3 regions of the Zoogloea sp. GDB6 genome follow, and region 2 is predicted to be linked to each of the others. Evidence: riboswitches for the same ligand, from Rfam matches in the RefSeq annotation. Region 2 holds a riboswitch; each other region holds the start of a gene.
The links. Region 2 has a riboswitch for cobalamin ahead of AC1PQG_RS10530 (ribonucleoside-diphosphate reductase subunit alpha). Riboswitches for the same ligand answer to the same signal wherever they lie in the genome.
Positions count from the first base shown of each region.

Region 1: linked by a shared signal. The riboswitch ahead of AC1PQG_RS24705 (TonB-dependent receptor domain-containing protein) and the one ahead of AC1PQG_RS10530 (ribonucleoside-diphosphate reductase subunit alpha) in region 2 are both predicted to bind cobalamin.
Region 3: linked by a shared signal. The riboswitch ahead of AC1PQG_RS06365 (energy-coupling factor ABC transporter permease) and the one ahead of AC1PQG_RS10530 (ribonucleoside-diphosphate reductase subunit alpha) in region 2 are both predicted to bind cobalamin.

Region 1 is NZ_CM161497.1:5,410,568-5,418,348, forward strand. Features, by position in the region: gene AC1PQG_RS24680 (DHA2 family efflux MFS transporter permease subunit) at 1-341, opposite strand, end outside; gene AC1PQG_RS24685 (D-2-hydroxyacid dehydrogenase) at 365-1,318, opposite strand; gene cobO (cob(I)yrinic acid a,c-diamide adenosyltransferase) at 1,406-2,029, opposite strand; gene AC1PQG_RS24695 (ABC transporter ATP-binding protein) at 2,168-2,950, opposite strand; gene AC1PQG_RS24700 (FecCD family ABC transporter permease) at 2,947-3,930, opposite strand; gene AC1PQG_RS24705 (TonB-dependent receptor domain-containing protein) at 3,993-5,804, opposite strand; cobalamin riboswitch at 5,937-6,185, opposite strand; gene cobU (bifunctional adenosylcobinamide kinase/adenosylcobinamide-phosphate guanylyltransferase) at 6,289-6,837, shown strand; gene AC1PQG_RS24715 (protease inhibitor I42 family protein) at 6,945-7,253, shown strand; gene cobT (nicotinate-nucleotide--dimethylbenzimidazole phosphoribosyltransferase) at 7,371-7,781, shown strand, end outside.
Region 2 is NZ_CM161497.1:2,328,754-2,336,534, forward strand. Features, by position in the region: gene AC1PQG_RS10525 (ribonucleotide-diphosphate reductase subunit beta) at 1-432, opposite strand, end outside; gene AC1PQG_RS10530 (ribonucleoside-diphosphate reductase subunit alpha) at 429-3,215, opposite strand; cobalamin riboswitch at 3,348-3,547, opposite strand; gene AC1PQG_RS10535 (TetR/AcrR family transcriptional regulator) at 3,805-4,497, shown strand; gene AC1PQG_RS10540 (OmpP1/FadL family transporter) at 4,786-6,081, shown strand; gene AC1PQG_RS10545 (3-hydroxyacyl-CoA dehydrogenase/enoyl-CoA hydratase family protein) at 6,144-7,781, shown strand, end outside.
Region 3 is NZ_CM161497.1:1,380,653-1,388,433, forward strand. Features, by position in the region: gene cbiE (precorrin-6y C5,15-methyltransferase (decarboxylating) subunit CbiE) at 1-287, opposite strand, end outside; gene AC1PQG_RS06345 (cobalt-precorrin-5B (C(1))-methyltransferase) at 274-1,425, opposite strand; gene AC1PQG_RS06350 (precorrin-8X methylmutase) at 1,434-2,108, opposite strand; gene AC1PQG_RS06355 (sirohydrochlorin chelatase) at 2,116-3,030, opposite strand; gene cobM (precorrin-4 C(11)-methyltransferase) at 3,027-3,827, opposite strand; gene AC1PQG_RS06365 (energy-coupling factor ABC transporter permease) at 3,827-4,453, opposite strand; cobalamin riboswitch at 4,643-4,859, opposite strand; gene AC1PQG_RS06370 (hypothetical protein) at 5,125-6,069, shown strand; gene AC1PQG_RS06375 (sensor histidine kinase N-terminal domain-containing protein) at 6,052-7,485, opposite strand; gene AC1PQG_RS06380 (response regulator) at 7,482-7,781, opposite strand, start outside.

The sequences.
Region 1 (7,781 bases), 2.7 Mb from region 2:
AGCGTGAAGCTGGGCGCAAAGAAGCCGGCCACGCTGGCCAGCGCGAGGATCGCCAGGGCCAGCATGAAGACGCGGCGAAAGCCGATGCGGTCGATCAGCCACGAGGTGGGCAGCATGGCGACGGTCATCGCCGTCATGAAGCCGGTCATCGCCCATTGGACCTGGTCCTGGCCGAGCCCGAAATGGCGCGTCAGCGCCGGCACCGCCACGTTGAAGCTGGACGTGCACAGCACGCCGGACACGGTGCCGATGCCGATGATGGACAACACGATCCACTTGTACCCTTCGCCGAAACGCTGGCTGTGGGCATCGAACGGGGCGGCGCGGGGCAACAGGGGCATGGGTGCGTCCCGCTCGTGGGTTCTTACACCAGTCGGTTCACTGCTTCGCCGGCGGCGAAGGCCTCGATGTTGCCGGTCAGCTGGTCGGCCAGCGTTTGCATGGCTTCGCGGCTGGACCACGCCACGTGGGGCGTCAGGATGAAGTTGCCGGCGGCGAGCAGGTCGGCGGCCAGCAGCGGGTTGTCGGTGGGCGGTTCCTCGGTCAGCACGTCGAAGCCGGCGCCACCGATCTGCCGGGCGCGCAGCGCGTTCGCCAGCGCGGCTTCGTCCACCAGGCCGCCGCGGGCGGTGTTGATCAGCAGCGCGGTGGGCTTCATCGCGGCGAGTTCGGCGGCGCCGATCAGGTGGCGCGTGGAATCGTTGAGGGGGCAGTGCAGGCTGATCACGTCGGCTTCGCGGATCAGCTGCTCGAAGGCCACGTAGCCGTCGCGCAACGTCGCCGCGCCCTTGTGTTCGCCGCGGATCACCCGCATGCCGAAGGCCTCGGCGAGGCGCGCGACGCCCTGGCCGAGGGTGCCGCTGCCGAGGAGGCCGAGGATCTGCCCCGACAGGTCGCGGATCGGATAGTCGAAGTAGCAGAACTGCTCGCTCTTCTGCCAGCGCCCGGCGGCCACCGACTGGTGGTAGGGCGCCAGCTGGCGGGACAGGGCCAGCATCAGCGCCAGCACGTGCTCGGGTACCGTCTCGCGGGCGTAGCCGCGCACGTTGGCGACGGCGATGCCGCGGGCCCGGCAGGCTTCCAGGTCCACGTTGTTGTAGCCGGTGGCGGCGATGGCCACCATCTGCAGGTCCGGCAGGCCGGCGATGATGTCGGCGGTGAGCAGGCGCTTGTTGACGATCGCGATGGTCGCGCCGGCCAGGTGCTCCGCCACCTCATGCTGGGCGGTGGCCTCGTATTCGGTCCACTCGTGGGCGAAGGCGGGGCGGCGGATGTCGGCGATCAGCGCGCCGGATTCCAGGTAAACGATGCGATGCATGGCGGTCGGGGCGGGAAGCTGAAATAAGGAATCAAGCTTACCGTGCCCGGCCCGGCCGGCAGAACCGGGGTTTACCGCAGCCGGGGCTCAGAACTCCAGGCCGGCCTGGGCGGCGATGCCGGCCTTGAAGGCGTGCTTGACGACGCCCATGTCGGTGACCGTGTCGGCTGCCGCGATCAGTGCTTCCGGCGCGCCGCGGCCGGTGACGATGACGTGCTGCATGGCGGGGCGGGCCTGCAGATCGGCGATCACCTCGTTCACATCCAGGTAGGCGTACTTGAGGACGATGTTGAGCTCGTCGAGTACCACCAGGCCGATCTCCGGATCGCGCAGGAAGGCTCGTGCCTGTTCCCAGCCGGCCTTGGCGCTGGCGATGTCGGCGCTGCGGTCCTGGGTGTCCCAAGTGAAGCCGTCGCCCATCACGTGCCAACTCACTTCCGGCTGGCGGCGGAAGAAGGCTTCCTCGCCGGTGTCGGAGCGGCCCTTCACGAACTGCACCACGCCGGCTTTGAGGCCGTGGCCGAGGGCCCGCGCCAGCACGCCGAAGGCGGCGCTGGACTTGCCCTTGCCGTTACCGGTGTTCACCAGGAGAACGCCGCGCTGGTCGGTGGCGGCGGCAATGGCCGCGTCGACGACGGCCTTCTTGCGTTCCATGCGGGTCTTGTGGCGGGCGTCGCGTTCGGTGTCGGAGGAGGTGTTGTGGTCGGTCATGGTGGTGTTTGTGGGCTCGTTGGGGTTTGGGTTCTTGTGGTTTTCTTGTGAGTTTCCTGTGGATTTCTTGTGGGGAAAATGAGTTTGCCCCACAGGTACAACAGGCAGTGTGCAGGTCTGGACGGTGTCCAGTGGCTGTCAGGCTGGGACGAACAGCGTTGCCGTACCGTCGGCGACGGCCCGCAGCGGATGGCCGAAGGCCGCCGACAGGCGCTCGGCGGTGAGCACCTCGGCGACCGGGCCGAAGATATGGCCACCTGCGCCGTCGAGCAGCAGCACGTGGCTGGCATAGCGGGCGGTCAGGTTGATGTCGTGGAGGACCATCGCCACACCGGCGCCGGCGGAAGCCAGGGTGCGGAAGTGGTCCAGCACCGCGACTTCATGGTGCAGGTCCAGGTGGGCCAGCGGTTCGTCGAGCAGGTACAGGCGCGGCCGCTGGACCAGCAGGGTGGCGATGGCGAGGCGCTGGCGCTCGCCGCCGGACAGCGTGGGCACCTGGCGTTCGGCAAAGCTGTCGAGGCCCATGCTGGCTAGCGCGGTGAGGGCGATCGCCTCGTCTTCCGGCCCTTCCCAGTCCCACCGGCCGAGGTAAGGGTGGCGGCCGACGAGGGCGGTTTCGAGCACTGTCGCGCTGAAGAAATCCGGCTGGCTCTGGGCCAGCAGGCCGCGCAGGCAGGCCTCGTGGCCACGAGGCCAGGCGGCGTAAGGCTGGCCGGACAGCAGCACGGTGCCGGCGGCGGCAGCGCGCAGGCCGGCCAGGGTGTGCAGCAGGGTGGTCTTGCCGGCGCCGTTGCGGCCGAGGATCACCAGGGTGTCGCCGGGCTGCAGCGTGAAATCCAGTGCGCGCACCACGTCGCGGTGGCCTACCTTCACGGTGAGGCGCTCGGCGGCGAGGACTGGCGGGCGCACGTCCATCTTCATCGTGGATGCCTGGCCAGCAGGAACAGGAAGACCGGCACGCCGATCAGCGCGGTGAGCACGCCGACCGGTAGCTGGATCGGCGCGACCACGGTGCGTGCGGCGGTGTCCGCGGCGCACAGCAGCACGCCGCCGGCCAGCGTGGCGGCGGGCAGCAGCAGGCGCTGGTCATTGCCGATGGCCAGGCGGACCAGATGCGGCACGATCAGGCCGACGAAGCCCACCGAACCGACGGTGGTCACCGCCACCGCGGTGAGCAGTGCGCCGAGGCCGTAAACCAGCATGCGCAGGCGGCCGACCTGGATGCCGAGGGCGCGGGCGGTGATCTCGCCGCGGGCCAGCAAGTTGAGTTCGCGGGCGAAGGGCAGGGCGGCCAACAGACCGATGCCCAGCAGGGCCAGTGCCGGCCATGGGCGGGTCGCGCTGCTGGCGTCGCCCATCAACCAGAACAGCATGCCCTTGACGCGGCCTTCGGGGGCCAGGCTCAACATGAGTGCCACCGCGGCGCCGCAGCCGGCGGCGACGATGACGCCGGTGAGCAGGAGGCGGGTCTGCGTCCATGAACCGTCGCCATGGGCGAGGCCGAAGACCAGCAGCGTGGCGCCGAGGGCACCGATGAAGGCGCCGGTGTCGATCCACCCGGCCGTCGCTCCGGCCAGGATCGTGCCCAGCGCGCCAACCGCTGCCCCACCGGAAATGCCCAGCACGTAGGGGTCGGCCAACGGGTTGCGCAGCAGCACCTGCATCAGCGCACCGGCCAGGGCCAGCAGGCCGCCGCAGGCGAAGGCGGCGATGGCGCGGGGCAGGCGTAGCTGGCGGACGATGTCCGCCTCCATGCTGCTTTCACCGCTGCCCAGTGCTGCCAGCAGATCGTGCCAGGACACTGGCATGGCGCCGGCCGACAGGGACCAGGCGAAGGCCACCAGCGCCGCCGTCATCAGGCCGGCGATGACCAGCCGGGCGCGCAGGCGCATGTGGCGCATGCTCACCGGTTGATGTCGGGCGGCGGTGTGCCCGTCGGCCATGGTCCCTCCGTGCATGGGGCTTATTTCGGTGCGTAGCGTACGCCGAAGAAGACGTTGGCGCCGGCCGTCTTGAAGCCCCAGGCGGTTTCGTACTGCTTGTCGAGGATGTTGTTGGCCCGTGCTTCGAGGCCCAGCTCCTTGGTCAGCGCGTACTTGGCGAAGGCGTTCACCAGCCCGTAGCCGCCCATCGGGTTGACCTCGTTGGTACGGTCGTAGCGGCCGCTGGAACCCTGCCATTCGGCGCCCACGGTGAGGGCCGCGAAGCTGCGGCTGATCGCCAGATTGCCGGTCTTGTTGGCGCGGCGCTGCAGGCGCGTGCCGGTGTCCAGGTCCTTCGGATCGAGGAAGTCGATGTTGGCGACGATGTCGAAGCCGGCGAGCTGGCCGCCGTAGCCCAGGCTGATGCCTTCCAGGCGGGCACTGCCGACGTTCTGCGGGATGAAGTTCTGGTCGTTGACTATCAGGTTGCTGATGCGGTTGCGGAAGTAGGTGGCGCTGACGCTGTGCCCGTGCTGCTCCCACAGCAGGCCGACTTCCTTGTTGTAGGCGCTTTCCGGCCTCAGGTTGGCGTTGCCGTAGCCGGGGTAATACAGCTCATTGAAGGTCGGCGCGCGGAAGGCGTTGCCGATGCTGCCCTGCACGCGCAGGGTCGGCAGGATCTGGTAGCCGTAGCCGGCGTAGCCGGTGGTCTTGCCGCCGAACTGGCTGTTGTCGTCGTGGCGGGCATTGAGCTGGACCTTGTGCGGGCCAAAGCCGGCGGTCCACCCGAGCAGTGCCGAGTTGATCGAGCGGCTGACGTCGAAGGTGTCCTGGTTGACGGCCTTCTGGTGCAGGTTCTCGTAGGCGGCGAGCAGGGTGCCGACCGGCAGGCGGATGTCGTTCTGCCACATGAACTGCTGCTGGGTGGTCTTGATCGACGCGCCGCTGGGGGCGTAGGACGCAAAGTCCTTCGAGTCGTCCACCGACTGGCCGAAGCGCACGGTGCTGGTCCAGATGTCCGTGAGGCGATTGCGGCTGAACAGGTTCCAGGCGTTCTGGATGTTGTTGCTGTAGTTGTCGAAGCCGAGGCCCGAGTCGTAATGGTTGCGACTGGTGGCGTAGAGGATCGAAGCGCCCACTTCATGGCCGTCCGCCACGCTATAGCCCAGCTTGGCCGAGAAGTTGCTGTTGCGGTACGGATCCTTGTCCGGGTTGTAGTAGTAAGGCTGCTTGGTCTTGCTGTAGATGGCGCTGAAACCGTCGTTCTCGGCATAGCCGCCGCGCACCGAGTACGACAGCTTGTCGGTGCCGCCGGACACGCCGGCCGAGGTTTCGCGGGTGCCGTAGCTGCCGACGCCGACGAAGGCGTCGGCCTTCGGCGCGCCTTCGCCCTTGCGCGTGAAGATCTGGATCACGCCGCCGATGGCGTCGGCGCCGTACAGCGCGGAAGCCGGGCCGCGGACGATTTCGATGCGCTCGATCTGCGATAGCGGGATGTCCTGCCAGCTCGGCGAGCCGAGGGTCGTCGAGCCGAGGCGCATGCCGTCGACGACCAGCAGGGTCTGGCGCGGGCTGGCGCCGCGGATGAAGATGTCGGTGGCTTTGCCGGGGCCGCCGCTGGACGCCATCTGGATGCCGGGCTGGCGGGCCAGCAGTTCGGGCAGGGAGAAGGTCGAGCCGGCGCGTTCGATCTGCTCGCGCCCGATGACGGTCACGTCAGCCAGCGACTCGTCGGCGCGCTGGGCCTGGCGGGTGGCGGTGACGACGACGGTGGGCTGCTCGGTTGCGGCCTGCGCCAGGCTGGGAAACACGGAAGCGACCGCGAGGGCGGCGGTGGAAAGGCGGATGATCATCTGTCAGGTTCTCCCGGACCCGGTGGCGTCCCCGCCGACTCGGGTGGATTGCGTGTGGAAGCGCAGGGGAGGTACCGCAGAAGGCCGGACAGGATCACGGCCGCGCGCGTTGCCACCACCCCGTGGCACTTCCGCTGTTGTGTGATCGAGGCCGGTATCCGGGCTCGCAAGCCGAGCCGGTGCGGCACAATGCCGACCGGACAGGACGCATCGCCTTCCCAGGCCCGTAAGGCCCAGTGGCTATGTGATGCGCCTTGCGCTTCCTTACCGTTGCGGGGGCAGCACAGGCCTTGCGGCTTCCGTGTGGAAGCACGCGCACCTGTTTCCCGTTTAACTCCTGGCCTGGACGGCCGCTGGAGCACCTGGAGCACGCGTATCGCCGGGCCGACTCGGCCCTGTGGCGACAACGGCTGCGATAATAGCACCAAAATCAGTCACTTCCCGAATTGGGTTGACGTGAGCGTCAATCTGCTGGAGCCCTCTTATGTCATCCGAATTGATCCTGGGCGGCGCCCGTTCCGGCAAGAGCCGCCACGCCGAACAGGCCGCCGCGGCGAGCGGCCTGGCTGTGTATGTGATCGTTACCGCCGAGGCGCTGGACGAGGAAATGTGCGTGCGCATCGCCCGTCACCAGGCCGACCGGCCGGCAGGCTGGAATGTCGTCGAAGCGCCCCGCGCGCTGGCGGCGGCACTGCAGGCGACGGCGACGCCGGAGCGCTGCGTGGTCGTCGATTGCCTGACCCTGTGGCTGGCCAACCTGCTCGACGGGGCCGAGAACCTGCCGCCGGCCGCCGGTGCCGAGCTGCTGCCGGCCTTCGCCCGCGAGCGTGCGGCGTTGCTCGAACTGATTCCGCAATTGCCGGGGAAAGTGATCTTCGTCGCCAATGAGGTGGGTCTCGGCCTGGTGCCGGAGAGTCCGCTGGGCCGCCTGTTCCGCGACGAGGCCGGGCGTCTCAACCAGGCTGTGGCGGCCCTGTGCGGGCGGGTGACTTTCGTCGCCGCGGGCCTGCCGCTGGTCCTCAAGGGGGCCTGAAGGGCGGGTGGTAATAGGTCACAGTTCGGCGATGTCCCGCCACATAGCGGCCGCTGCTTGCTGCACGGCACCATCGATCCCTTAAAAAAACAAAAGGGATCCACACCATGAGCACCCAACGCCTTGCCAGCAACGTCGGGCAGATCTGCCGTATTGCGCTGCCGTCCTACCCGGGCAGCGGCGCCACCTGGTACGTGGATGGCGCCAACGGCGCGGTCCGCGTATGCCTCGAGGAAAGCCAGGCGACGGTCGCGCAGCGGCGCGACGGCAGCCAGGTCTTTTCGGTGATCGGCGAAGTGGCTGGCGACTACGAACTGCGTTTCGTGCTAAAGCGCGCGTGGGAGCGCGAGGTGCGCAACAGCCGCCGGGTCGTCCTGCAGGTTCGTTCGCTGGGCGGGAAAAGCCGCGCCAATTAAGGCTTTGCGGCCGTCCGGCGGATATCGCGGGGCGGCCGTCCAGGGGCGCTGGCGCTTGAACAAATGATTTCGGCGTCCTAGCATCCGCGGCCTCGACACCGTCCGCAGATGCGTCCCATGACCTACGCCATCGTCCGTCCCGACCAGTCCCTCGCCCCCGCGCTGCAGCAGCGCATCGACACCAAGACCAAGCCCCTCGGCGCCCTTGGCCGCCTCGAGCCGCTGGCCCGCCAGATCGGCCTGATCCAGCAGACCCTCAGCCCCGAACTGCGCCGGCCGCACATGCTGGTGTTTGCCGGCGACCACGGCGCGGCCAAGGCGGGCGTGTCCGCCTACCCGCAGGACGTGACCTGGCAGATGGTCGAGAACTTCCTTGCCGGCGGCGCAGCGATCAACGTCTTTGCGCGCCAGATGGGCATGGGCCTGACAGTGGTGGATGCCGGCGTGGCCCACGACTTTGGCAGCCGCCCCGGCCTGATCGACGCCAAGGTGGCACCGGGCACCGCCAACTACCTGGAAGAACCGGCG
Region 2 (7,781 bases):
GGATTCGATGCAGTGCTGGTAGGTCCAGGTGTGCAGGGCTTCCTCGTACACCTGGCGGGCCTGATAGATCTGCAGCTCGGGCGCGCTCATCTTCTCCATCACCGCCAGGCCGATGTTGCGCATGGCCAGGATGTCGGAGGTGGTGAGGTAGGCCAGCACGTTCTCGAAGACGTGGCGCTCGGCGGACGTAAGCTTGTGGTGGTAGTCGTGCACGTCCTGGGCCATGGAGATTTCCAGCGGCGTCCAGTGGTTGCGGTTGGCCTTGAGGAAGAACTCCCAGGCCCACGGATACTTGAAGGGCGCGAGCTGGTTGATGTCGGTGTGGCCGCCGACGATGCGCTTGTCGGCGGCATTCACCGGGGCCAGCGCGGCGGACTGCGGCGCGCCGGCCGGGCGCATGGGGGCGTCCCAGTCGTTGAACGGGGCGTTCATTGGCAGGCCTCGCATTCCGGGTTGTCGATGGAGCAGAAGCGCGGGGCGTCGTCGCTGGCGGGGGCGGTGTGCTCCCGTTCGCCGGCCTTTTCCATCTGGCTGGCGCCCAGCGTGCGCAGGTAATAGGTGGTCTTGAGGCCGCGCAGCCAGGCCAGCTTGTAGGTTTCGTCCAGCTTGCGGCCGGACGGCGTGGCGAGGTAGAGGTTGAGGGACTGGGCCTGGTCGATCCACTTCTGGCGGCGGGCCGCCGCTTCGATCAGCCACGCGGGGTCGATCTCGAAGGCGGTGGCGTAGCGGGCCTTGAGCTCGTCCGGCACCCGGTCGATGCGGGCCAGCGAACCGTCGAAGTACTTGAGGTCGGCGACCATCACTTCGTCCCACAGGTCCAGCGCCTTCAGGTCGTGGACCAGCGCTTCGTTGACCACCGTGAATTCGCCGGACAGGTTGGATTTGACGTAGAGGTTCTGGTAGGCCGGCTCGATGCTGGCCGACACGCCGACGATGTTGGAGATGGTGGCGGTCGGGGCGATGGCGACGCAGTTGGAGTTACGCATGCCGTGGCGGGCGATGCGCTCGCGCAGCGCGGCCCAGTCCAGGCGGCTGTCCCGGTTCACGTCCAGGTGGCCGGCGCGCGCTGCGGCGAGCAGGTCCAGGCTGTCCAGCGGCAGGATGCCCTTGTCCCACAGGCTGCCGTCGAAGCTGGCGTAGCGGCCGCGCTCGCGGGCCAGTTCGGTGGAGGCCCAGTAGGCCTGGTAGCACACGGCCTCCATGCTGCGGTCGGCAAACTCCACCGCTTCGGCGGAGGCGTAGGGCAGGCCGAGGGCGTACAGGCAGTCGGCAAAACCCATGATGCCGAGCCCCACCGGACGGTGCTGCAGGTTGGCGCGGCGGGCCTTGGGGGTGGCGTAGAAGTTGATGTCCACCACGTTGTCGAGCATGCGCAGCGCGGTGCGGATGGTCCGGGCCAGCTTGTCGGTGTCGAGCTGGCCGTCCTTGAGGTGGGCGGGCAGGTTGACCGAACCCAGGTTGCACACCGCGGTTTCGCTGCCGGAAGTGTTGAGGGTGATCTCGGTGCACAGGTTGGAGCTGTGCACGACGCCCACGTGCTGCTGCGGCGAGCGCAGGTTGCAGGCGTCCTTGAAGGTGATCCACGGGTGGCCGGTCTCGAACAGCATGGTGAGCATCTTGCGCCACAGCTGGACGGCCGGCAGGCGCTTGAAGAGGCGCAGCCCGCCGGCGTCGGCGCGGGCCTCGTAGGCCACGTAGGCGGCTTCGAAGTCGGCGCCGTAGCGCTCGTGCAGGTCGGGCACGTCCGACGGGGAGAACAGGGTCCATTCGGCGTTCTCATGCACCCGCTTCATGAACAGGTCGGGAATCCAGTTGGCGGTGTTCATGTCGTGGGTGCGCCGCCGCTCGTCGCCGGTGTTCTTGCGCAGGTCGAGGAATTCCTCGATGTCCAGGTGCCAGGTCTCCAGGTAGGCGCACACCGCGCCCTTGCGCTTGCCGCCCTGGTTCACGGCGACGGCGGTGTCGTTGACCACCTTGAGGAAGGGGATCACGCCCTGGCTCTGGCCGTTGGTGCCATTGATGCGGCTGCCGAGGGCGCGCACCGGGGTCCAGTCGTTGCCGAGGCCGCCGGCGTATTTCTGCAGCAGCGCGTTCTCCTTGACGGCCTGGTAGATACCCTCCAGGTCGTCCGAGACGGTGGTGAGGTAGCACGAGGACAGCTGGGAGTGGCGCGTGCCGCTGTTGAACAGGGTCGGTGTCGAGCACATGAAGTCGAAGCTCGAGATCAGCGCGTAGAACTCGATGGCGCGGGCTTCCCGGTCGATCTCGTTGAGGGCGAGGCCCATCGCGACGCGCATGAAGAAGATCTGCGGCAGCTCGATGCGGCGCCCGTCCACGTGCAGGAAGTAGCGGTCGTAAAGGGTTTGCAGGCCGAGGTAGCCGAACTGCAGGTCGCGTTCGGGGCGCAGGGCGGCGGCGAGGCGGGCCAGGTCGAAGTCGGCCAGGCGCGGGTCGAGCAGTCCGGCGGCAATCCCGCGGCCGACGAATTCCGGCAGCTGCTCGGCGTACTGCCCGGCCAGCGCATCGAGCTGCACGCCGTGGCCCAGCACTTCCCGCGCCAGGCTGACCAGCAGCAGGCGTGCGCTGGCCTGGTTGTAGCCGGGTTCGCGCTCGATCAGCCCGCGGGCGGCGAGGATCAGCGCCTGGTCCACGTCGGCGAGGGGAACGCCGTCGTAGAGGTTGCGGAGGGCGTGGTCGAGGATGGCCTGGGGGCTGACGCCGTCGCCCAGGCCGGCGCAGGCGGTCCGGCAGTTGGCGAGCAGGCGGACGGTGTCGAGGGGGATCCGGCGCTCGCCGTCCTGGACGTGGAGGATAGGCGCGGTGGCGGCGTCGACCGGCACGGCGGCCCGTTCCGCCGAGCGGCGTTCCCGGTACAGCACGTAGGCGCGGGCCACGTCGTGTTCGCCGGAGCGCATCAGGGCCAGTTCGACCTGGTCCTGGATGTCCTCGATGGACACCGTGCCGCCGTCGGGCAGGCGGCGGGTGAGGGCGCGCAGCACGGTGTCGGTGAGGCGGCCGACGATCTCGCGGACGCGGGACGAGGCGGCGCTGGCGTTGCCCTCGACGGCGAGGAAGGCCTTGGTCATGGCCACGGCGATCTTGTCGGCGTTGAAGGCGACGACGGCTCCGTTGCGGCGGATGACCTGCAACGCGGCAACGGCGGTTTCATGGCTGCCGGCGTGGCTCGGCGAGGATTTCAGGATGGCGGTCTGCAAGCGGGTTCTCCGTGTCCGGGGGGCGGAGAGCCGAGGGAGCGATTGGAGCGCGGCAGCGGGAACCCGGCAGGGCGGCCCGCCGCACGACGGCGGCAAGACTCCTCGTTTCAGGGACACCCCGCCCCAAAAGCGCAAAAGGATTGGGCCATGGCAGGTCTCCTGACTCTCGGGTCCGCGTGTCGTGCCGGCCTTCCCGGAGCGCATCCAGTGGCTGTGGGGGCACGAAACTCGCCGATTACAGTTGCGGGGGCAGTGCCGGCATTGAGACCTTGGTCTCGCACCGGCTTCCCTTTTCATCCCCTGGCGGGGAACCAATGACGGGGCGGAGTTTAGGCGGCGGCCGGGCGGGCTGTCAACGCGTTGATCGGCTATTTAGTGATTGAGGCTGTCAATTGATCAACCAATAGTAGGCTGAGGGCGGAGCATATCGTTATGCGTGCGCATTCGGCCTGCCGCGGGGATGGGCGTGCAATGGCCCATGGATGCGTGGGGGATACCCGGCGGCTGTTTGCCGCCTTGGGCTCGGCGCTTGCATCCACGTACGGATCAATTTATGTTCAAACGACTGTACGAGGACGGAGTATCAGAAGTGGCTGCACCGAAAGCTGGCGAGACCCCCAATGCGGATACCCGCGAACGAATTCTTGATGCGGCCGAGCGCCTCTTCATGGCCAACGGCTACGACGGGACGTCTATGCGCCAGATCACCAGCGGAGCAGGCGTCAACCTGGCGGCGGTGAACTACCACTTCGGCTCCAAGGAATCCCTGATGCAGGAGGTCTTCCGCCGACGGCTCGACTGGCTGAACGATGAGCGCATGCGCATCCTCGACGCGCTGGAGCGTGAGTCGGCGGGCAAGCCGCTGAAGCCGTCGCAGATCGTGGACGGCTTTTTCGGGACGCTGCTGCGCCTGGCCGACAACGAGGCCCGCGGCGGCATGACCTTTCTGCGCCTGCTCGGGCGGACCCTCACCGAGCCCACAGAGTTCATCCACACCTTTCTCGCCCGGGAATACCGCGCCGTCGTCGAGCGCTACAAGGACGCACTGTTCAAGGCGCTGCCGGATGTGCCCAAGTCCGAGATCGTCTGGCGCTTCCACTTCATGCTCGGCGCCACCTCGTTCGCGATCGCCGGCATCGACGCGCTGCGTGTGGTGACCGACTGGCAGATCGAGGATGAAACGGAGATGGACCGCTTCGATCGCCTGCTGCCGCGGCTGATGTCCTTCCTGCTCGGCGGCCTGCGGGCACCGCTGCCGCAGTTCGAGGGCGCCGCGGACTGACGCGCCGCCCGGCTGGCTGCCCGAGGCTTCGGGCAGCAGGGGCCGCATCTGGAGCGCCGGGACGTGCGTTCCACCACCTGTATCTGACGATTCGCATCGCCGGCACGCAAAAAAAGACTTGCCGGCTCGTTGCAAGCTCCTTATTATCAAACGAACGTTTGAATATAGTGATTCCAGGAGGCCTTGGAGTAGCAGGGCTGTTTTTTTGCCTCTCGGTTAAAACGAACGTTTGTGCATTCCAGTTTCGATGTTCTTGCTTATTACAAAAGTACAAAAGGAGACGACTTGATGCGAAACATGCTGCAGCCCCGCGTTATCCCGTTGCTCATATCGGCGCTGGCATTTTCCGGCTCGGCAGGCGCCGCCGGCTTCCAGCTCATGGAGCAGAACGGTTCAGGGCTTGGAACGGCCTATGCCGGCCAGGCTGCCGTTGCCGAGGACGCGAGCACGATCTATTTCAATCCGGCCGGAATGACGCTGCTGTCCGGTACTCACAACATCAGCGCAGTAGGCACGCTGATCAGTCGGAGTAGCCGCTTCACCGATCAAGGAACCACGCCCATGCCGGTCATCAATCCGCTGACCGGCGCGCCCACCGGGGCATTCCATCCGCTCGGTGACTCGGGAGGCAATGGGGGTGGCGTGCATGCGGTACCGGCGATCTACTACGCCTACGCCTTGGCGCCAGACTGGCGGCTGGGCCTGGGAATAGGGCCGACCTTCGCCGACGAGACGGAATACGACAGCACCTTCGTCGGACGCTTCTCTGGCCAGAAAACCCGCATCCGCCATATCAACGTCAATCCGTCCGTCGCCTACCGTGTCAATGAGCGGCTGTCGCTTGGCGTCGGCGTCGACTACGTCGTCAGCAAGATCGAATTCACACAGGCCACGCCCTACGTCGGCGCACCGGTCGGGCGGCTCAAGGGCGATGGTCGGGCCTGGGGCTACAACGCCGGCCTGATGTATCAGCTGGACGAGGCCACCCGGCTGGGCGTGAGCTACCGCTCCAAGGTGAAGGTCGATCTCGACGGCACGCAGACCGTGCCGGGCCTGGTCGATCGGTCGATCACCGCCTCCATCGAGACGCCCGACACCTTGTCCGTCGCGCTCCAGCACAAGCTCAACGAGCGCTGGACGCTGCTCGGCGACTACTCCTGGACCGGCTGGAGCAGCCTACAGACGTTGGCGCCCAAAGTAGCTGCCAACGGTGCGGCTGCCACGGCACCGCTGCGCTACAACTTCAAGGACACCTGGCGCGTGGGCGTCGGCGCAACCTGGCAGTACAACCAGGACTGGAAACTGCGCGCCGGTACCGCCTTCGACAAGAACCCGATTCCCGACGATGCCAGTCGCACGATGACCGTGCCCGACGCGGACCGCATCTGGTTGGCCTTCGGCGCCAAGTGGGCCGTCGCGCCCAATACCAGCCTGGATTTCGGCTACGCCCACCTGTTCCTCAAGGACACCCACACAGCGCGGGCGGTCACGAACACCGCCGAGACGGTGACCCTGCAGACCGTACGAGGCAAGTTCGAGAACAGCGTCGATCTGCTATCCGTCCAGCTGAACTACGCCTTCTGATGCGTCGCCACGATTTTTCTATACCCTTAATGCATAATCCTGATTGCTGAAGGAGACAGCCCTTGAACAAATTGATCGTAAGAAAGGCCGCGGTCCTCGGCGCCGGCGTGATGGGTGCGCAGATCGCCGCCCACCTGGCCAATGCCGACGTGCCCGTCGTGCTGTTCGACCTGCCTTCCAAGGACGGCGACAAGAACGCGGTTGTAAGGAAAGCCCTCGACGGCCTCAAGAAGCTCGACCCGGCGCCGCTGGCGAGCAAGGACACGCTGCGCTTCATCGACGCCGCCAACTATGAGGTACACCTACCGCTGCTCGCCGACTGCGACCTGATCATCGAGGCGATTGCCGAGCGCATGGACTGGAAACACGATCTCTACGCGAAGATCAGCCCCTTCCTGGCACCGGACGCGGTGATCGCGTCGAACACCTCCGGCCTGTCGATGAACGCGCTGGAGCAGGGCCTGCCGGAGGTGTTGCGCCCGCGTTTCTGCGGTGTGCACTTCTTCAACCCGCCACGCTACATGCATCTGGTGGAGCTCATTGCCACGCAGCGCACCGATGCCACGCTGCTCGACGCATTGGAAACCTGGCTTACGTCCCGCCTCGGCAAAGGCGTGATCCGCGCGCTGGACACACCGAACTTCGTCGCTAACCGCATCGGCGTCTTCTCCATCCTGGCGGTGATGCACCATACCCAGGCCTTCGGCCTCGGTTTCGATGAGGTCGATGCGCTGACCGGCCCGAAGATCGGCCGGCCGAAGAGCGCCACCTACCGCACCGCCGATGTGGTCGGCCTGGATACGCTGGCTCACGTCATCAAGACGATGCAGGACACCCTGCCCGACGACCCTTGGCATGCGCACTTCACGACGCCAGCCTGGCTGAAGTTGCTGATCGAGCAGGGCGCTCTCGGGCAAAAGACCCGCTGCGGCATCTTCCGCAAGCAGGGTAAGGAGATCCAGGTGCTCGACCTGGCCGAGCAGGGTTATCGGCCATCCTCCGCTGAAATCGCCGACGAGGTCGCTGCAATCCTCAAGATCCGGAACCCGGCAGAGAAATTCGCCGCACTGCGGGCCTCGCAACATCCCCACGCGCAATTCCTGTGGGCGATCTTCCGCGATATCTTCCACTACGCTGCGGTGCAGCTCGAGAACGTGGCCGATAACGCCCGCGACCTCGACCTGGCCATGCGCTGGGGCTTCGGCTGGGCGCAAGGGCCGTTCGAAACCTGGCAGGCTGCCGGTTGGTCCGCCATTGCCGATGCGGTGGCCGCCGACATTGCGGCCGGTAAAGCCATGAGCGATGTGCCGCTGCCGGCTTGGGCGCTGGAAGCCGGCCGCACTGGCGTGCATACGCCAGAGGGCTCCTGGTCGGCCCGCCGCAATACCTACGTGCCGCGTTCCGACTTGCCGGTTTACCGCCGCCAGCTCTTCCCTGAGCGGGTGCTCGGCGAGAACGTGGCGTCACCGGAACAGTCCGGCGAGACCCTGTACGAGAACGACGGCGTCCGCTTGTGGCGTCTGCCTGCGGTCGATGCCGGCATCGGCATCGTGTCGATCAAGTCGAAGATGCATACCATCGGCAACGAGGTGCTCGACGGTGTCATCGCCGCGGTGCGCCAGGTGGAGCGCACGCTCGACGGTCTCGTTGTCTGGCACGAGGCGCCGTTCGCTGTCGGGGCCAATCTGCAGCAGGTGGCG
Region 3 (7,781 bases), 950 kb from region 2:
GCCAGGAAGCTGGCGATGCCGTGGCACAGGGGATCGCCGGTGGCCAGCACGGCGCTGGTGTGGCCGGCGCCGCGCGCCGCACGGACCCATTCCGGGACACGGCCGAGCTGGCCGTCCATCTCTCGCAGTTCCACCCTGGGAGGGAGGTAGGGGGCCACGAGGTCCAGCGTGCGGCGGGCGCCGATGAGGAGATCGGATTCGATGAGGGTGGTGCGGGCCGGGTCGCCCAGGCCGAACCAGCCGTCATCGAGGATGCCGACGATGCGGCACATTTCAGGCGAGTTCATGTTCTTCGACGGTGACGATGGGCACGCCTTCGAAATTGCAGGCGAGCACGGTGAGGCGATGGGGGCCGGGGTAGCGTTCGCGCAGGCTGCGGATAGCGCGCTCGGCGAGGGCCCGGTGGAAGGCGACGGTGAGGTCCAGCTCGGCCAGCCGCTCGGCGGCAAAGCGGGCCGTTTCGGCGGCGCGGATCTCCTCCACCAGGTCGGGCGGGGCGCCGACTTCGGCGGCGGCCGAGGCGATCAGCTCCCGGTCCACCTCCTCGCGCCAGGCGTGGGTGACGGACAGGCCCTGGGCGATCTTGGTGAGCTTGCCGACCATCGCGCCGACGATGATGTGCTGCATGCCCTGCTTGACGGCGGTCTGGAAGGCGGCCTTGACGAAGTCGCCCATCTGCACGAAGCAGGCTTCGTCCAGTTCGGGAAAGCAGCGCATCGCGCATTTCTCGGTGCGCCCGCCGGTGGTGAATACCACGCTGGTCTGGCCCTGGTTGGCGGCCACATCCACCGCCTGTACCACGCTGGCCCGGAAGGCTGCGGTGGAGTAAGGGCGCACGATGCCGGTGGTGCCGAGGATGGAGATGCCGCCCAGGATGCCGAGGCGGGCGTTGAGGGTCTTCTTGGCCATTTCCTCGCCGCCGGGCACCGAGATGGTCACCGCGATGCCGTCGCCGGCTTCGAGGATGGGAGCCCCGGCGGCACGCACGTTGTCGGTGATGTTGCGGCGCGGCACCGGGTTGATCGCCGGGCCGCCCACGTCGAGGCCGAGGCCGGGCTTGGTGACGGTGCCGACGCCGGGCCCGCCGCGCAGCACGATCTGGCCGGCGGCGCCGGGCAGGCGCTCGACCTCGGCGGTGAGGTGGGCGCCGTTGGTGGCGTCCGGGTCATCGCCGGCGTCCTTGATGCTGACCGCGCGGGCGTGCAGGCCGTCAGTCCACCCGTCGGTGATGGAAAAGCGCACCCGCTGGGTGTTGGGCAGCACGCATTCGATCGCCTCCGGCACGCGCCCCTGGACCAGCCCGAGGGTCGCAGCGGCGGCGGCAGCGGCGGAGTTGGCGCCGGTGGAGAAGCCCGTGCGGTTGCCGCGATCCCGTTTCGGATCGCCCTTGCGGACCTTCTCGGGGAGGGCGTGACCAGCTGCCATCGGTGGCCTCAGGAGGCCTGGCGCTGGCGCTCTTCGGCCAGGCCCAGGATGGCGTGGATGGCGGCGACGACCAGCGTCGAGCCGCCCTTGCGGCCGCGGATGGCGACCCACGGCACGTCACCGGGCTCCATCAGCAGGTCCTTGGATTCGGCCGCCGACACGAAGCCGACCGGCATGCCGACGACCAGGGCCGGGCGGACGCCTTCCTCGCGGATCAGCCGGACGACTTCGATCAGCGCGGTGGGCGCATTGCCGATGCCGACGATGGCGCCGTCGAGGAGGCCATGCCGGTGGGCCTTGCGCATGGCCTGTACGGCGCGCGTGGTGTCCTCGGCCTGGGCGGCGGCGATCACGTCCGGGTCGGAGATGAACTGGTGGGTCGTCATGCCGAAGTGGGCCAGGCGCGGCTTCGACAGGCCGACGCAGATCATCTCCACGTCGGCGACGACCGGTGTGTTACCGGCCAGGATGCGTTCCAGCCCGGCCTGCATGGCCTGCGGGTGGAAGGCGGTGAGGCCGTTGAACTCGAAGTCGGCGTTGGCGTGGATCATCCGCCGCACCAGCGGCCATTGCTCGGCGCTGTAGGCGTGGGGGCCGGCCTCCCGGTCGATGATCGCGAAGGAGTCGTGCTCGATGGCGCGGCCGGCGGCGGTGAGCTGTTCGGTGACGGTGTTGGCGCTCATGGCGGGCTCAGGCGTGGGCATGTTCATGGGGGTGGTCGTGGCCATGCTCGTGGTCATGGTTGTGGCCGCAACCGGCATGGCCAGTGTGAGTGTGGCTGTGGTCGTGCAGGTGCTCGGCCTCGGCGGCCTGACGGTACTTGCAGCCGTCGCATTCGAGTAGGCCGCCCTCCGGCAATTCGGCGCCGGCCACGCGGGCGTCGAGCAGGTCGAAGATGCCCTTGTCGAAGCCGAAATGGGTGCCCAGCGCGAAGGCGACCTGCGGGTACTGTTGGCGCAGGCGCTCCAGCTGGGCCTGGATGCGCTCGATCAGCACGCCGGTGAACAGGTACACCGGAACCACGCAGATCTGCGTCATGCCCAGGCGCACCTGGCGTTGGACGATGGTTTCCAGGCGTGGCCAGGTGACGCCGGTGAAGGCCAGGTCCACCAGCTCGTGGTCGTTGTCCTCGAAGAGCCAGCGCGCCATGCGGGCCAGTTCGCCGTTGGCGCCGGCGTCCGACGAGCCGCGGCCGAGCAGGACCACGCCAGTGGTCTGGGGGTCGGGCATCGCCAGGGATTTCATCAGGCGGTCGAGCTGGGCCTGCAGCACGGCGAGGATTTCACGGCCCATGCCCAGGTGGCGGGTGCAGCCGAAGTCCACGCCGGGGTGGCGGGCGCGGGCGTCCTCGATGGCGGCCGGCAGCTCCATCTTCACGTGGCCGGCGGCGTTGAGGATGAAGGGCAGCACGACCACGCGGCGGCTGTCACGGGCGGCACGGTCGAGGCCTTCGGCGAGCAGCACATCGGCGTGCTCGATGAAGCACACCTCGATGCGCCAGGCCGGGTGGCGTTCGCGCCACTGGGCGGCGAAGTGCAGGATTTCCTTGTTGCCGTCCCGGTTGCGGGAGCCGTGGCCGACGAGGAGCAGGGTGGTGTCGTTCATGCGGAAGTCTCTTCAGAGGCGGCCGAAGCTTTGCGGAAGCGGTGGCCGAAGGCCGGGTCGTAGAGCTTGGAGCGGGCCAGGGTCGGCCAGTCGGCGGCGCCCAGCGTGGGGCTGGCGATGATCATTGCCTGGCTGGCGATCTTTTCGGCCTGGCAGCGCTTCTTGATGTCGGCGAGGGTGCCGCGGACGATCTTCTCCTCGCCCGGCCAGCTGGCCTTCTGCACCACCACGATCGGCGCGTCCTCGGCCCAGCCGGCGGCGCGCAGCGCGCGCTGCACCTCGTGCAGCAGGGTGATGGACAGGAAGATGCACAGGGTCGTCTTGTGGGCGGCCAGGGCTTCCAGCTCCTCGCCCGCCGGCATCGGCGTGCGCCCGGCGACGCGGGTCAGGATCACCGTCTGCGTGACTTCCGGCAGCGTCAGGGTCTCGCCGGCCGCCGCCGCCGAGGCGAAGGCCGACGAGACGCCCGGCACCACCGCCCATTCGATGCCGGCGGCGGTGAGCGGGCGGGTCATCTCCACCAGCGCGCCGTACAGGCCGGGGTCGCCGGTCTGCAGGCGCACCACGGTGGCGTGGCGGGTGGTCTGGTCGAGGAGCCAGGCGCTCATCTCTTCCAGCGTCATGTCCTTGGAGTCGCGGATCTCGCAGCCGGGCGGCGCGAACAGCGTCGCCGCCTGATCCACCAGCGAACCGGCGAAGAGGATCGCGCCGGCTTCTTCCAGCAGGCGGCGACCCTTCACGGTGAGCAACTCCGGGTCGCCCGGACCGGCGCCCACGAACCAGACCTTGCCGGCCATCAGGCAGCCTGCGGAGCGAAGCAGAAGCGCACGGCCGCATTGTCTTGGCGGCGGCCGATGGCCTGCAGGGCGAGCAGCGTGAAGATCGGCTCGACCATCACGATGGCGGCGTAGGACGAAGCAAAGGCGAGCCAGGCGGAGAAGGGCGTGGCGACCTCACCGATGGCGAGCCAGAAGCCGACCATCAGGGTCACGCCGCTGTAGTAGGCGGCGTCGAGCTTGAGGATGCTGCGTACATCCAGCTTGGCGAGGCGCTGGCCGAAGGTGGCATGCACCAGCATCAGCGGCACGGCGAGGGACAGGGTGTTGACGCCCAGGTGCACCAGGTCGGTCGGTTCGAAAATCAGCCCTTGGGCGAGCAGGCCGATGGCGAAGCCGAACAGGGCCGGTACGAAGCCGAGAGACAGGTAGATCGGCATGGCGCCGAGGAAGTGCAGTTCGGACGGGCCGACCTTCAGGTGGAAGGCCTGCATGAACAGCGTGAACAGGACGCCGGCGATCAGCGTGCGGACGATCAGCTGCGGCTGCTTGAGGAGGTGGACGGACTGGCTGCCGAGCAGCGCCACTGCGGCGGCGTTGGCGGCGACGATCTTGGCACTGGCGACGTACCCCGGTTCGATGTGCATGTTTGCTTCCCTTCGTGTCGATTGAACGAAGTGCGGCAGGGCAACGGGGATGCGCAGAACAAATGCATACGGACCAGGCGGGTGCGGACCTGTGGCGGCGACGGCTCCGGAAAAAGGCAGGAGGAACGGGACGGCAACGGGTCTGGGCAAGCCCATCGGTCGGATCTGCCCACACCCCGGGGCCTGTACCACACCAAATCGTCACAGGCCGGTCTTCTGGCTCGCCTTCACTCTCGTCTGCCAACCTTCCCGGGAAAAACCCAGTGGCGTAGAGCAGATTCGTCAGGCTTACAGCAGCGGGGGCTGCGCCGGAATGGTCGGGGAGAGCATGCTCCCGACGTCACCGGACTTCCCGTTTCACCTTCCCTGCAGACGCAGGGTCGGCACCCGTAACGGCGCGGAGTCTAACTGCATGTTCTTTACGCGCGCAAGTTTCCCTGGCGGCAGGCAGGGATCCATGCTGGGTTCTGCCCGTTTCGGGGACAGATTTTCTGGGACTGGGAATTTTTCACAGGGATTGGAGGGTAATCCCGCACCATTCCGGGATTGACCCGGCCCGCAGGCAGCGGAATACTTGCATCTGTAATAACCCCGGTCCTTCCAGCGGATCAATATCACGTGGTGTCTTGACTGCCGTGCAACCCGATCCCTTTTTCCCGCCCGGCCGCGGCATGGCCTCGTCTTCTCTTCCGGACGCCTGTCCGGACGAGGACCGGAGCCGACGCGAGGACACGAATGCAGACACACTGGATGCGGAGGCCGAGGCCCTGCTCGCCGATATCAATTCCTTTGACCTGGAGGCGGCGCGCAAACGCGTGCAGGAGATCGACTCCCGCTATACCGGCTTGCCCCGTTCGAAGGAGACTTATCACGAGGTCCCGGGCAACGATTTTCCGCCGGTGCGTCTGGGTGGCCAGGCGGCGGACGTGCAAAAAAACGAGGAACCGCTGCCGACGGTGCGGAGCGGCGGTCTGCTGGACCAGCTGCGCGGTGAGGTGGAGACCCGCCAGCGGGCTGCCGAAGATGCATTCGAGCGGGTCGACGCAGCCAAGACCAGCCTGGACCGGCGCTTGCGGGCGGCTTTCGAGTATTTCCACGACCTGAGCACCCAGCTCAACTATCTCAAGCCCCAGGTGGCGCGCAATTACATCTTCCTGGATGCCGGCGACGTGTTTCGCAACCTGGCCTGGCTGGAGGGTTTTGCCGATTTCCGTACTCAGGCCGAGAGCGATGGCGGCCGCATTGAGCGGGTGACCTTCGGCTACACGCTGAAGGGCGGCGGTGTGCGCATCATCGAGCGCGCCGGCCATGCGGTCGAACGCCTGCGCCAGATGCTGTTCGATCTCGGGCTGCGTTTCGAATGCGTCGAGCGGCGCAATCGCCAGCGCGAGCTGGAGCTCGGCACCTTCACGGTGAACGATGAGATCAGCGTGCAGGTGGTGTGGCGGGCCGACTTCGAGAACCGCCAGGTGGTCATCGAGTCACGCAATCTGGAGCGCTTCGGCTTCGCCTCCTGTCGCGTGCCGGCGGAAGCCGTCGGCCCCGAACTGCTGGACGAGTTCGGCCGGCTCGTCCTCGGCAAGGAAAACAGCTTCCGTTCATTCGTCGTGCGCTGAGTCCGCTGCGGCGGCGAGGGGAAGGCGCACGGTGACGGCCAGCCCTGGCCGTTCGGCGGTACCCGGTCGGGCGTCGTCCAGCTCGATGTCGCCGTGGTGGCCGAGCACGATCTCCTTCACGATCGACAGCCCCAGCCCGCTGCCCGTGTGGTCGCTGCCGGGCAGGCGGTAGAAGCGCAGGAACACTGCGCTCCGACTGTCGGGCGGAATGCCCGGGCCGTCGTCCACCACGCGCAGGCGGGCCATCGGCGGCGCGTCGCCTCCGTCCGCCTGCACATCTACCTGCACGGTCACGACGCCGCCAGCCGGCGTGTAGCGCAAGGCATTGTCCACCAGGTTGGAGATCATCTCGCGGAGCAGCAGCGGCTGGCCGCGGACGATCACCGGGCTGTTGCCGCCTTCGATGCCCAGGTCGATGTCGTGCTTCGCGGCGAGCACCAGGAGATCGATCACCACGTCCCGCGCCACCGCGGCGAGATCCACGTCCTCCTGCTTCAGCATCAGGCCGTTGATCGGCTCCGCGCGGGACAGGGACAGCAACTGGTTGGCCAGCCGGGTGGCCTGGCCGAGGCTGTGGTGCAGGGCTTCCACCGCATGGCGCATCTCGCCGGCGTCGTCCTGGCGCAGGGCGTATTCGGCTTGGGTGTTGAGCACCGCCAGTGGCGTGCGCAGCTGGTGGGCGGCGTCGGTGATGAAGCGACGGCGCGCTTCCAGCATCCGCCCGATGCGGTCCAGGTGGTGGTTGATGGCGCCGACCAGCGGCAGGACCTCCGCCGGCACGTCACGGCCGTCGAGGGGCGTCAGGTCGTCCTCGTGGCGGGCGCGGATGGTCTGGCCGAGCCGGTCGATGGGCTTCACCGCGAAGATCGTGGCAAGCAGCACGACGGTCAGCGCCACCGCGATGACCAGCGCCTTGCGGGCGAATTCCCGGTAGAACAGGTGGGCCACCACTTCCTGGCGGGCATTGGTGGTTTCCGCGACGACGATCATCACCGGCTTGGGAAACTCGGGCCGGTACAGCGGCTTGACGAGGGCCCCGATGCGCACCGATTCGCCCCGGTAGCTGCCGTCGTAAAAGATGGCCTTGTTGTGGTCGCCGGCGGGGGGCGGCGGCAGGCCATCGTAGCCGGTGATGATGTCGCCGCCGAGAATCTGCACGCTGTAGTAGATGCGGTCGGCGCTGCCCGATTCGAAGAGCTCCAGCGCTGAGTAGGGCACATCCACCACCACCTCGCTCTCGGTAGCATAGACGCGCTCGGCGATGCCGCGCACGGAGGCCGACAGGGAGCGGTCGTAGGCCTGGTTGGCGGCCTGCTGGGCGTCGCCGTAGCTGAACCAGGCGTCCACGATCAGCAGCAGGGAGAGCACGCCGACCAGCCAGAAGGTCTGGCGGCGCTTGAGGCTGAGCGTCCTCATGGGGTGTCGGTCTTTTCCGGGCCGAGCATGTAGCCCAGCCCGCGTACGGTGGTGACGCAGGCGCCGGAGCCGTCGAGCTTCTTGCGCAGGCGGTGGACGTAGATCTCGATGGCTTCGGCGCGGGCTTCCTGGTCGAGGCTGAAGACCTTCTCGAACAGGGCCTCCCGCGCCAGCGGGCGGCCGGCCCGCAGCAGCAGGGCTTCGAGCACCGCCAGCTCGCGCGGCGTGAGGGCCAGCGGGCGGCCCTCGACGCTGGCCAGGCGGCTGACGGTGTCGAAATCGAGCCGGCCGATGCG